DNA from 3 places in the Thioalkalivibrio sp. ALE22 genome. Region 1 is predicted to be linked to each of the others. Evidence: predicted binding sites of a transcription regulator. Region 1 holds the regulator's gene; each other region holds the start of a gene.
The links. Region 1 encodes sigma-54, which starts transcription at its own class of promoters, with help from an activator protein. Its sites were predicted from a motif close to TGGCANGNTNCNTGCTT; they were not measured.

Region 1 (3,269 bases):
GCGGTTGCCCATGGCCTGGATCAGGCTCTCCACGTTGATGTCGCGGGCAATCCCGCCTTCGCCCAGTGCCTCGTTCATGAGCAGGGCCGGCGGGGACCGGTGGCGTGGCAGGGTGCGGGGCGCACGGGATCAGCCCTCGCGGAAGCGGCGGACGAGTTCCTGTTCCAGGCTGGCGGCATCGCTGGCCCGGCGCAGGGCGGCAATGGTGTCCGGTTGCGAAAGCCCGCGCGCCAGCTGGGCCAGCAGGTCGAGGTGATCGCTGGTGGCGGCCTCCGGGACCAGCAGGGCGATCAGGATATCGACCGGCTCGTGGTCCATGGCGTCGAAGTCGACGCCGCTCTCCAGGCGCAGGACGGCCACGCGCGGAGCCTCGAGATCGGCCAGGCGGCCATGGGGGATCGCAACCCCATGGCCCAGGCCGGTGGAGCCCAGCTTTTCGCGCGCGGACAGGGCCTCGAAGATCGCGGTGCTGCCCGGTCCGCCGGCATCACCGCCGCCGGCGAGGAGTTCCGACAGGGCCTCCAGGGCCCGCTTCTGACTGGAGCATTCCGGCTCCAGGCGGATGCGCTCGGCGGTGATCAACTCGGCAATGGACATGGGTCAGGAGGCCTGCTCGCGATTGCGCTGGGCGCCCTCGGCCCGGTGATGATCCTTGACCTTTTCCTTGTGCTTGATCAGCTGGCGGTCGACCTTGTCGATCAGCGCGTCGATGGCGGCGTACATGTCCTCGTGGGAGGCCTCGGCGTGGATGTGATTGCCGCTGACCTGGAGATTCGCCTCGGCCTTGTTGAACTGGTTCTGGGTCTTCTCGTGGGTCAGCACGACGTGCACGTCGATGACCTTGTCGAAGTGGCGCTCCAGCTTCGCGAACTTCTCGTTGACGTAGTCGCGCAGGGCGTCGGTGAGGTCCACATGGTGGCCGGTCAGGTTGATCTGCATGGTCGGGACTCCTTGGTTACTTGTGGCCGGTGGGCATCGAGGCCATCTGCCGGCGTTCGCTGGATGAAGGGATGTGCATCGCCTCGCGGTACTTGGCTACGGTGCGACGCGCCACATTGATGCCCCGGTCCGCCAGGATCTGGGCGAGCCGGGCATCGCTGAGCGGCTTGTTCGCGGGTTCGTCGTCGATCAATTCGCGAATCATGGCACGGATGGCGGTGGCGGAACACTCGCCACCGTCGTTGGTGCCGACGTGGCTGGAAAAGAAATACTTGAACTCGAAGACCCCGCGCGGGGTGTGCATGTATTTCTGGGTTGTGACCCGGGAGATGGTCGATTCGTGCATCTCCAGGATCTCGGCGATATCGCGCAGGATCAATGGCTGCATCGCGACCTCGCCGTGTTCCAGGAAGCCCTGCTGGCGATGGACGATCGCCTCAGCGACGCGCAGCAGGGTGTCGTTGCGGCTGTGCAGGCTCTTCAGGAACCAGCGCGCCTCCTGCAGCTGGTCGCGCATGAAGGCACTGTCGCGCGCATCCGATACCTGGCGCACCATGCCGGCGTAGAGGTCGTTGATACGGATGCGTGGCGCGATCTCCGGGTTCAGCTCCACGCGCCAGCCGTCCGGGGTGTGGCGCACGTAGACGTCCGGCACCACGTACTCGGAGGTGGCGGAGCTGATCTGTGCGCCCGGTCGCGGGTTCAGGGTGCGGATCAGGTCCAGGGCGCGCGCCAGTTCGTCCGGGTCGCGCACCCCGGACTGGCGCTGCAGGGCCTTGTAATCGCGCTTGCCCAGGCTGTCCATGCCGTGTTCCAGGATCGCCCGGGCGGCCTCGCGGGCGGGGGCATCCGGGGCCAGCTCGCGTAGCTGGATCTCCAGGCACTCGCGCAGGTCGCGCGCGCCCACGCCCAGCGGGTCGCATTGCTGGATCCAGTGCAGGACCGCCTCGACCTCGTCGACGCCGACGGGTTCGTCCTCGCCGCGGCTGATGGTCTCGGCCAGGGTCTCGAGGTCGCCTTCGAGATAGCCATCGGGGCTGATCGCGTCAATCAGGGCCGCGCCGATGCGCTGGTCGCGCGGGGTCAGGTGGCTCAGGTGCAGCTGCCACAACAGGTGGTCCTGCAGGCCCTCGCCGTCGTCGTCGCTGGTATTCTCCAGCGGGTCGCGGTCGTCCACGCCCTTGGGGGCGGGCGGCGGTTCGTAGATGTCGTCCCAGCGGCTGTCGGTGGTCAGCTCCTCGGGGATCACGTCATCGCTGGTGGTGGTGGCCTCCATGCGGTCGCCTTCCACCACCTCGCCCTCCGCGTCCAGGCGCTCGGTCGCGGCCATCTCGTCCTCGTCCTCCACCTGCTCCAGCATCGGGTTGCTCTCCAGCGCCTGCTGGATCTCCACCTGTAGTTCGAGCGTGGACAGCTGCAACAGGCGGATGGCCTGCTGCAGTTGCGGGGTCATGGTGAGCGTCTGACCCAGCTGAAGATTCAGGCCGGGTTTCAGCATTGGCTGTGCGGGGCGCGGGTGACCATAAGAGCGATCTTAAATGCTGCCTCGTGGTTTGTGCACCGGCGCGGGTTGTGCGCGTGCCGGCATCACAGGCGGAAATTCTCGCCGAGATAGACCCGGCGCACCTGGGGGTCGGCCAGTAGCTCGTCGGGTGTCCCGGCGGCCAGCAGGCGCCCCTCGCTCAGAATATAGGCCCTGTGGCAGATCCCGAGGGTTTCGCGCACGTTGTGATCGGAGATCAGAACCCCGATGCCGCGCGCTGCAAGGTGGCGAATTACATCCTGGATATCGCCCACCGAGATCGGGTCCACCCCGGCAAAGGGCTCGTCCAGGCAGATGAATTGCGGGTCACCGGCCAGGGCCCGCGCAATCTCGGCGCGCCGACGTTCGCCGCCGGACAGCGCGATCCCGGGGCTGTGGCGCACGGTCTCGAGCTGAAACTCCTCGATCAGCGCGTCGCCGATACGCCGGCGTTCGTGGCGGTCCAGGCCGGGGCGCAGCTCCAGCACGGCCTGCAGGTTGTCCCACACGCTCAGGCGGCGAAAGATCGAGGCCTCCTGGGGCAGGTAGCCGAGACCGGCGCGGGCGCGCACGTGAATGGGCGCGCGGGTGATGTCGTGCCCGCCCAGGGTGATGCGCCCGGCGTTAGGGCGGATCAGCCCGACCAGGCTGTAGAAGCAGGTGGTCTTGCCGGCGCCGTTGGGACCCAGTAGGCCGACCACTTCACCGGGTGCGAGGTCGACATCCACCTGGTCGAGCACGGTGCGCTGGCCGTAGCGCTTGGTCAGTTCGCGCCCGATCAGGCGATCACGGGCCTCGGCGGGTTCCG
Region 2 (3,269 bases), 180 kb from region 1:
CGTACCCGGGCGCAGGAAGACGCGCGCAGCGGCGGTCTTGCGGCGGCCGGTGCCGTAATACTGATTGGTAGCCATTCGGATCGATTCCCTTGCTGATTCTGGCGGCTCAGACTTCGAGCGGCTGCGGCTGCTGGGCCGTATGCCGGTGTTCGGTGCCGGCGTAGACCTTGAGCTTCTTGAACATGGCCCGGCCAAGCGGGTTGCGCGGCAGCATGCCCTTCACGGCAAGCTCCAGCACCTTCTCCGGATGACGCTCGATCATCTGGGTGAAGTTGGCTTCCTTGATGCCACCCGGATAACCGGTGTGGTGGAAGTACTTCTTGTCCATGGCCTTGTTGCCGGAGACGCGAATCTTCTCCGCGTTGATCACGACGATGTAGTCGCCGGTATCGACATGCGGCGTGTACACGGGCTTGTGCTTCCCGCGCAGACGGCGTGCGATCTCCGTGGCGAGTCGGCCGAGGGTCTTGCCGTCGGCGTCGACGAGAAACCAGTCGCGTTCGACTTCGGCCGGCTTGGCGCTGATGGTACTCATGATGTTCGATGCTCCGAGGTCGGGGCGATTCAGAAAGCGCGCAAGAATAACGCTTCCCTTCACCCGATTCAAGCAAAAGGGACAATTCGCGAGACGGGCCGCGCTCGACGTCCACCGGAGGCGACGTGGCGGGCCGGGGCCTGCGCGAGCGCCCTCCGCACATAATAAAGGGGCCGCCCCGAAGGGCGGCCCCCCTTGCAGGCCCCGGGCGCAAGGCCCGGGGCGGCACACAACCCGTTTACAGCTGGGCTTCGGCGCGCTCCTGCACTTCCTGCATCAGCTCGGGGTCGTTCTGCAGGGCCATGGCGACTTCGTTGTATTCCTCGACGCTCATTCCCGCATCTTCCACGGCGCTGACCATTTCGTCCTGCGCTTCCTGCTGCATGGACTGCGCCTCGGTCTCGTCCTCGGCGTTCTGCAGGCGGTCAGCGAAGTCCTCGCGCACTTCCTGCACCGCGACGAAGGCGGTCACGAAGGTGTCGATGTCCTCTTCGCTCAGGTCCACCTCGGGGGCTTCCTGCATCGGGGCTCCGCCCTGGGCCGCGCCACCCTGGGCGCCACCCTGCGGCGGCTGGCCGCCCTGGGCACCGCCGCCGGCGCCGGCACCGCCTTCCTGGGCCGGGGGCTGGCCACCCTGGGCGCCGCCCATGTCGCCACCGCCGGCGCCGCCTTCGGCACCACCATACTGCGCGGAGGCCGCGCCACCGACGGCAAACAGGGAAGTCAGGGCCATCGCGAGGATCGTCTTGCGCATATTCATCATGTTGCTCCTTTTCCTTTGGTTCGATCGGATCTCGCGGCCGACCGGGACCCGCTCGAGGCGCCCCCGGTCCAGCCGCGCCGCAACCGTGTGAGGAGGAATGAGCCCGTGCGGGCTGCGCTTCTCCGATTGCTGCCTGAGGAGGAGCAGGCATCGTGCCAACAATGGCAACCGGGGAGACATTCTATAGTAATCAGATGGTTAGGACTGAATCAGCTGACATGGCGTCCGCCGACGGCGGGATTGTGAATGGGTCATAATGACACATGGGTCAGCTCGACCCGGGTCAGGATGTCACGACGGGTCGGATTCGCCGAGCTTGCGGTAGAGCGTCTTGCGTCCGATGCCGAGGATGCGCGCGGCCCGCTGCTTGTTGCCGTCCACGTGCTCCAGGACCCGCTGAATGTAGTCGCGCTCACGCTCTTCCAGCGTCGGCCATTGGGTGTCGTCGCCGACTCCCGCTACGGGTAACACCTCTGCGCCGGCACCACCGGCGGCCACACCCGCATCTTCGCCGCCGATCGCGAACACGCGTTCCGGCAGGTCCCGGGTCTCGATCACCTCGCCCGTGGCCAGGGTGGCGGCGCGCTCGATGAGGCTGGCCAGTTCGCGTACGTTCCCGGGGAAGGGGTAGCGCACCAGCGCGCGCAGGGCCTCCGGGCTGAGACGCCGCTCGGGCAGGCCTCGGGCCAGGGCTTGCTGGCGCAGGAACTGCAGGGCCAGGTACTCGATATCGTCACCGCGTTCTCGCAGCGGCGGGATCTCGATGCGGAAGGTCTCCAGGCGATAGTAGAGATCCTCGCGGAAACGGCCGTCGGCCATGTGCGCCTGCAGGTCCTGGTGGGTGGCCGCGACGATACGCACATCCGTCTCGATCTCCTCGTTGGCGCCCACCGGGCGCACCCGTCCGTCCTGCAGCAGGCGCAGCAGCTTGCTTTGCATCGCCACCGGCATCTCGGCGATCTCGTCCAGGAACAGGGTTCCCCCATGTGCCTCGGTGAACAATCCTCGACGGGCACCCTTGGCCCCACTGAAGGCACCCGCAACATGCCCCAGCAGCTCCGACTCCAGCAGGGCCTCGGGGATGCCGGCGCAGTTGAGCGCGACGAACGGCCCGTGCGCCCGGTCACTTTCCGCGTGCAGCGCCCGCGCCACGAGTTCCTTGCCGGTCCCGGACTCGCCGGTAATCAGGACGCTGCCGTCGGCGGCCGCGATCCGCCGGATCAGGTCGAACATCTGCAGCATGGCCGGACTGTGTCCCTGCATGCCATGAAACCCGTCGGCCCGGGCGAGCACCTCGCGATAGCGCCGCACCTCGTCCTTCAGGCGACGCGCCTCGGTTACCCGGTCCGCAGCCAGGCGCAGATGATCGAGGTCCACCGGCTTGGTCAGAAAGTCGTCCGCCCCCGCCTTCAGCGCGGCCACGGCCTGGTCGATGGTCCCGAAGCCCGTCAGCATGATGAAGCCCGGCGCCGGCACCCGGGCGCGCGCGTCCTCGAGCACCTGAAACCCGTCGGCGCCCGGCAGACGCAGGTCACTGACCACCAGACTGAAGGCCTGCTGTGCCAGTGCCCGCGCGGCGTCCTCGGCGCTGCCTACCGCGGTGACCGCGTAGCCGGCCTCGGCCAGCTCCTCGTGCAGCAATTCGCGATGTCCGCGGTCGTCTTCGACGACAAGGACCGATTCCGGGGGCGCGGCGGGTGTTTGTGGCGCGGCGCTCATAGGCGCGTCTCCTGCGGTTCGTCAGTGGCCAGCGGCAGATGCACGACAAAGCGGGTCTCCCCGGGCACGCTGCGATCCAGCGCGACCGTGCCGCGATGATCTTCCAGTGCCACCTGGACAACAGCCAGCCCCAGTCCGGTTCCCTCGCCCGTGGGTTTGGTGGTGAAGAAGGGCTCGAACAGGCGCGCCGCCTGTTCGTCGTCGATCCCGCGCCCGGCGGTCGGACCGTCATCGGCCACCACCAGGGTTACC
Region 3 (3,269 bases), on a different contig from region 1:
GCCTTGGCGGCGAAGCCCCTGCCATTGTCGGACACTGGCAGGGGCTTCGCGGGCAAGCCCGCTCCCACAGGGGCGGAATCCCTTTCCCCGCGTATTAGCTACAGGCCGCCCTTTCCCAGCAGATCGGACATCGCGACGGTCGCCTCGGCGACCTCGGCCAGGCGCCGGTTCTGGTTCATCGCCGTCTGGCGCAGGAGCTTGTAGGCCTGATCCTCGCTGAGGCCGCGGTGCTGGATCAGCAGCGCCTTGGCACGCTCGATGGTCTTGCGCTCGGCCAGGGCCTGGCGTGCCGCATGCAGCTCGTCCTCCACCGACTGCAGCCGGGCCGCCTGGCGCTGCACCAGGTCCATCACCGAGTGTCCGACGATGGGTACGTTGAGTGCGGCATCGCCCTCCTCCTGCGCGGGCTCCAGGCCCTCCGGCGCGCCGAAGAACACCGCATACGGGACGCTGTCGCGCAGTTCCGACTCGGCGAGTTGCGCGACCCGGTCACGCACCGCGCCGAGGTCCGCGCGATCCGCCGTGATGCGTGCCGAGCAGCACTCGTTCAGGTGCATCTCCAGCAGATCCTCGATCTCCTTCATCGCGTCGATGCGCGCGGTGGTACAGGCAAACCATTCCTCGGCCCGGGCGGGGTCGTGGTGCCCGGAAGCCTCGGTACAGGCCCGACGGCGAAGGCGCTCGATGTCGGCGGCGAAGGCCGCCGTCTGCAGCTCGCGCCAGGCGGCACAGGCCGCCGGTGCCGCGAACTCGGAGAAGATGCGGAACGCCCGTTCCTGGGCATCGATCCGATGGACCAGCGCCTGGCGCAGTTCGGGCTCGAAGTTCGCGGCGCCAAACCCGGCGGCCCCGATCGCGCGCTCCTGCCCTGCCAGTTCCTTGCCCTGCATGAAGTTCAGCAGGGCCACCAGGGCCCGCGAGACCTCGGGATCGGTCGCCGAATCCGCAGCCTCGAACACCAGGGCCATCAGGGCGCGAATCAGCTCGCTGAAGCCGCGGGTCGAGTCCATCGGGCTCAGGGTCAGCTCCAGGACCTCCTCGCGCAGGCTGCCCAGGCCGGACAGGCCATGCAGCGCCAGCGCCATGCGCCCCAGCAGCCGACTGCGGCCATGGGCGCAGGCGTCCGGGGCCAGCCAGCCATCCAGGTGCTCGCGGAACGCGGCCGCGGCGGCGTCCGATTCGGCCCGGTACTGCTCCAGTTCGCGGGTATAGCGCTGGCCGCCGGACCCGATCCAGAGGCTGGAGGCCCCGCGCTCGCGCTGCAGGGCATGCACCAGCGCGCGGATGCGCCCGACCAGCTGCACCGCCTCCAGCAGGCGCTCCAGGCTCACCACCTCGCACTTGCGCGAGGCGACCAGGAAATCGCCAATGGACTCTTCGAGGGAAAAATTCGGGGATGTGTTCTGGGTCATGCTCGTCGTCCGTGAATCACTCCCGGAACAAACAAGCATGCGATGTGCCAGTTCGACCGACTGACAGCGGGGGGTACAAGCAAAAACGGGCGGGGCATCACGCCCCGCCCGCGGAACGGCCCGGCCGATCAGAAGCTCATGGAGCGGTCGAACTCGGCGACGGCCTGGACGTAGTGGCCCATGCCGGCCATCTCGGCGTTCGGGAGGAAGTTGTGCTCGCCGACGTCGCGACCCTTGGCGCAGGCCTCGCAGGCCCAGAACGGGACGCCTTCACTCACCAGCGAATCCACGATGTCCTTCATTGCCGGCATGTTGTGGCCAACGATCTTGTCGTACACGTTGCGGTTGGCGATGTTCACGGCCTCGCCTTGCAGCCAGACGGTCACATCGTGGCCCTGCTGCTTGGCCACATTGGCGGCAATCATGCCAAGCGTGGCGCGGGTCGGGTCGTCGGTACCGGCGGTGACGGCAACAATAAAGCGCATGGGAGTCTCCCGGGGTTGAAAAGGTGCGAAAACGGTAGCGGCCGGTGATCGCGGCGTCGATTTCCCACAAGCGGCGGGGAAACACTCGGGTCAGGGGGTGCCGCGGGCCGTGACGCTGTTGCGGTAGAGCTTGAAGGCCATAAACAGCCACGGTGTGGCGTGGAGGACCAGGTCAAGAATGTCCGGTAGCCGCGTCAGCTCACCGGCGAACAGCCAGCGCAGTTTCTCCGCAACATGCGGCTCGGGGGTCCAGGGGGCCAGGCCGACGGTCGCAACCAGCAGGGCAAACAGCCACAGGGGTGCGCGATCGACCCAGTGAACGAAGGTTTTCATCGCGCGCATGCTACCCAAGCCTCGTCAGCGCCGCAGCCCGGAGCCGCGATCGTCCTTGCCCGCGCGGACCGGGATGACTAGAATCCGGCCAGCTTCAGGGGAGTAGCGACCCGGGTGGCCTGGCCTCACCGGGGTCTGCATCAACAGATTCGATCCTCCGCCCGGAGGACCGTGGTGCGGACAGCCCCGCCGCCGATGCGGCACCGGGCCCCGCGAGACCTGTGGCATGGCGCCCCGATCCGTGGCCGGGTGGGTGGTGCGATGTCACGTGTCTTGCCCACCCACCCGGCCCGGAAGACCGTCATGGAAGCCCTGCTCGTCTCTACCGTCATCGTCGCCATCGCCGAGATGGGCGACAAGACCCAGCTCCTCGCCCTGCTCCTGATCTGCCGCTACCAGCAGACCTGGCCCATCATCTGGGGCATCGTGGTGGCCACGCTGGCCAATCACTTCCTGGCCGCGCTGGTGGGCGTGTGGATCGGCGCCAGCATCCCGGAGGACTGGCTGCGCTGGGGTCTGGGGATCGGGTTCATCGTGATGGCCGCCTGGGTACTGGTCCCGGATGGCGAGGACGAGCTGCCGGCCGCGTCGAAACACGGCGTGTTCTGGACCACCACGGTGCTGTTCTTCCTGGTCGAGATGGGCGACAAGACCCAGGTCGCCACCGGCGCGCTGGCCGCGACCTTCGACAGCCTGACCCTGGTCGTGATCGGCTCGACCATCGGCATGGTGCTCGCGAATGCCCCGGTGGTGTGGCTGGGCCAGCGCTTCGCCTGCCACCTGCCCCTGCGGCTGTTACGCGCGCTCGCCGCCCTGCTGTTCCTCGCCCTGGGCATCGGGGTCCTGCTCGCCTGGGTCTGAGGAAGATACTGAAGTCAACGGCGCCTCGGTGTGCAGTGTCTTCTGGCCCAGCCAGATGCGGCGCACCAGGCGGGGCAGCAACAGCAACAGCGCCAGCACCGCGAGCAGGGCCAGCCCCAGCTGGACCCCGCTGTCGGCGCCACTGGCCATCTCCCGGGTGGCGTGCCCCAGCCAGGCA

Region 2: F793_RS0104580 (DUF4168 domain-containing protein) is a predicted target of sigma-54. The motif match lies at 1,440-1,456, and genes of this name have one in related genera.
Region 3: F793_RS0110875 (nitrate regulatory protein) is a predicted target of sigma-54. The motif match lies at 1,446-1,462, and genes of this name have one in related genera.

What each region holds. Positions count from the first base shown of each region.
Region 1 covers NZ_KB906501.1:79,938-83,206, reverse strand. Annotated here, with positions in the region: gene hprK (HPr(Ser) kinase/phosphatase) at 1-78, opposite strand, end outside; gene F793_RS0103705 (PTS sugar transporter subunit IIA) at 130-597, opposite strand; gene hpf (ribosome hibernation-promoting factor, HPF/YfiA family) at 601-939, opposite strand; gene F793_RS0103695 (RNA polymerase factor sigma-54) at 956-2,437, opposite strand; gene lptB (LPS export ABC transporter ATP-binding protein) at 2,527-3,269, opposite strand, start outside.
Region 2 covers NZ_KB906501.1:258,547-261,815, forward strand. Annotated here, with positions in the region: gene rpsI (30S ribosomal protein S9) at 1-75, opposite strand, end outside; gene rplM (50S ribosomal protein L13) at 107-535, opposite strand; gene F793_RS0104580 (DUF4168 domain-containing protein) at 774-1,295, opposite strand; gene F793_RS0104585 (sigma-54 dependent transcriptional regulator) at 1,590-3,017, opposite strand; gene F793_RS0104590 (ATP-binding protein) at 3,014-3,269, opposite strand, start outside.
Region 3 covers NZ_KB906509.1:70,395-73,663, reverse strand. Annotated here, with positions in the region: gene F793_RS0110875 (nitrate regulatory protein) at 99-1,412, opposite strand; gene F793_RS0110870 (DsrE family protein) at 1,541-1,897, opposite strand; gene F793_RS0110865 (hypothetical protein) at 1,988-2,230, opposite strand; gene F793_RS0110860 (TMEM165/GDT1 family protein) at 2,534-3,091, shown strand; gene F793_RS0110855 (TVP38/TMEM64 family protein) at 3,026-3,269, opposite strand, start outside.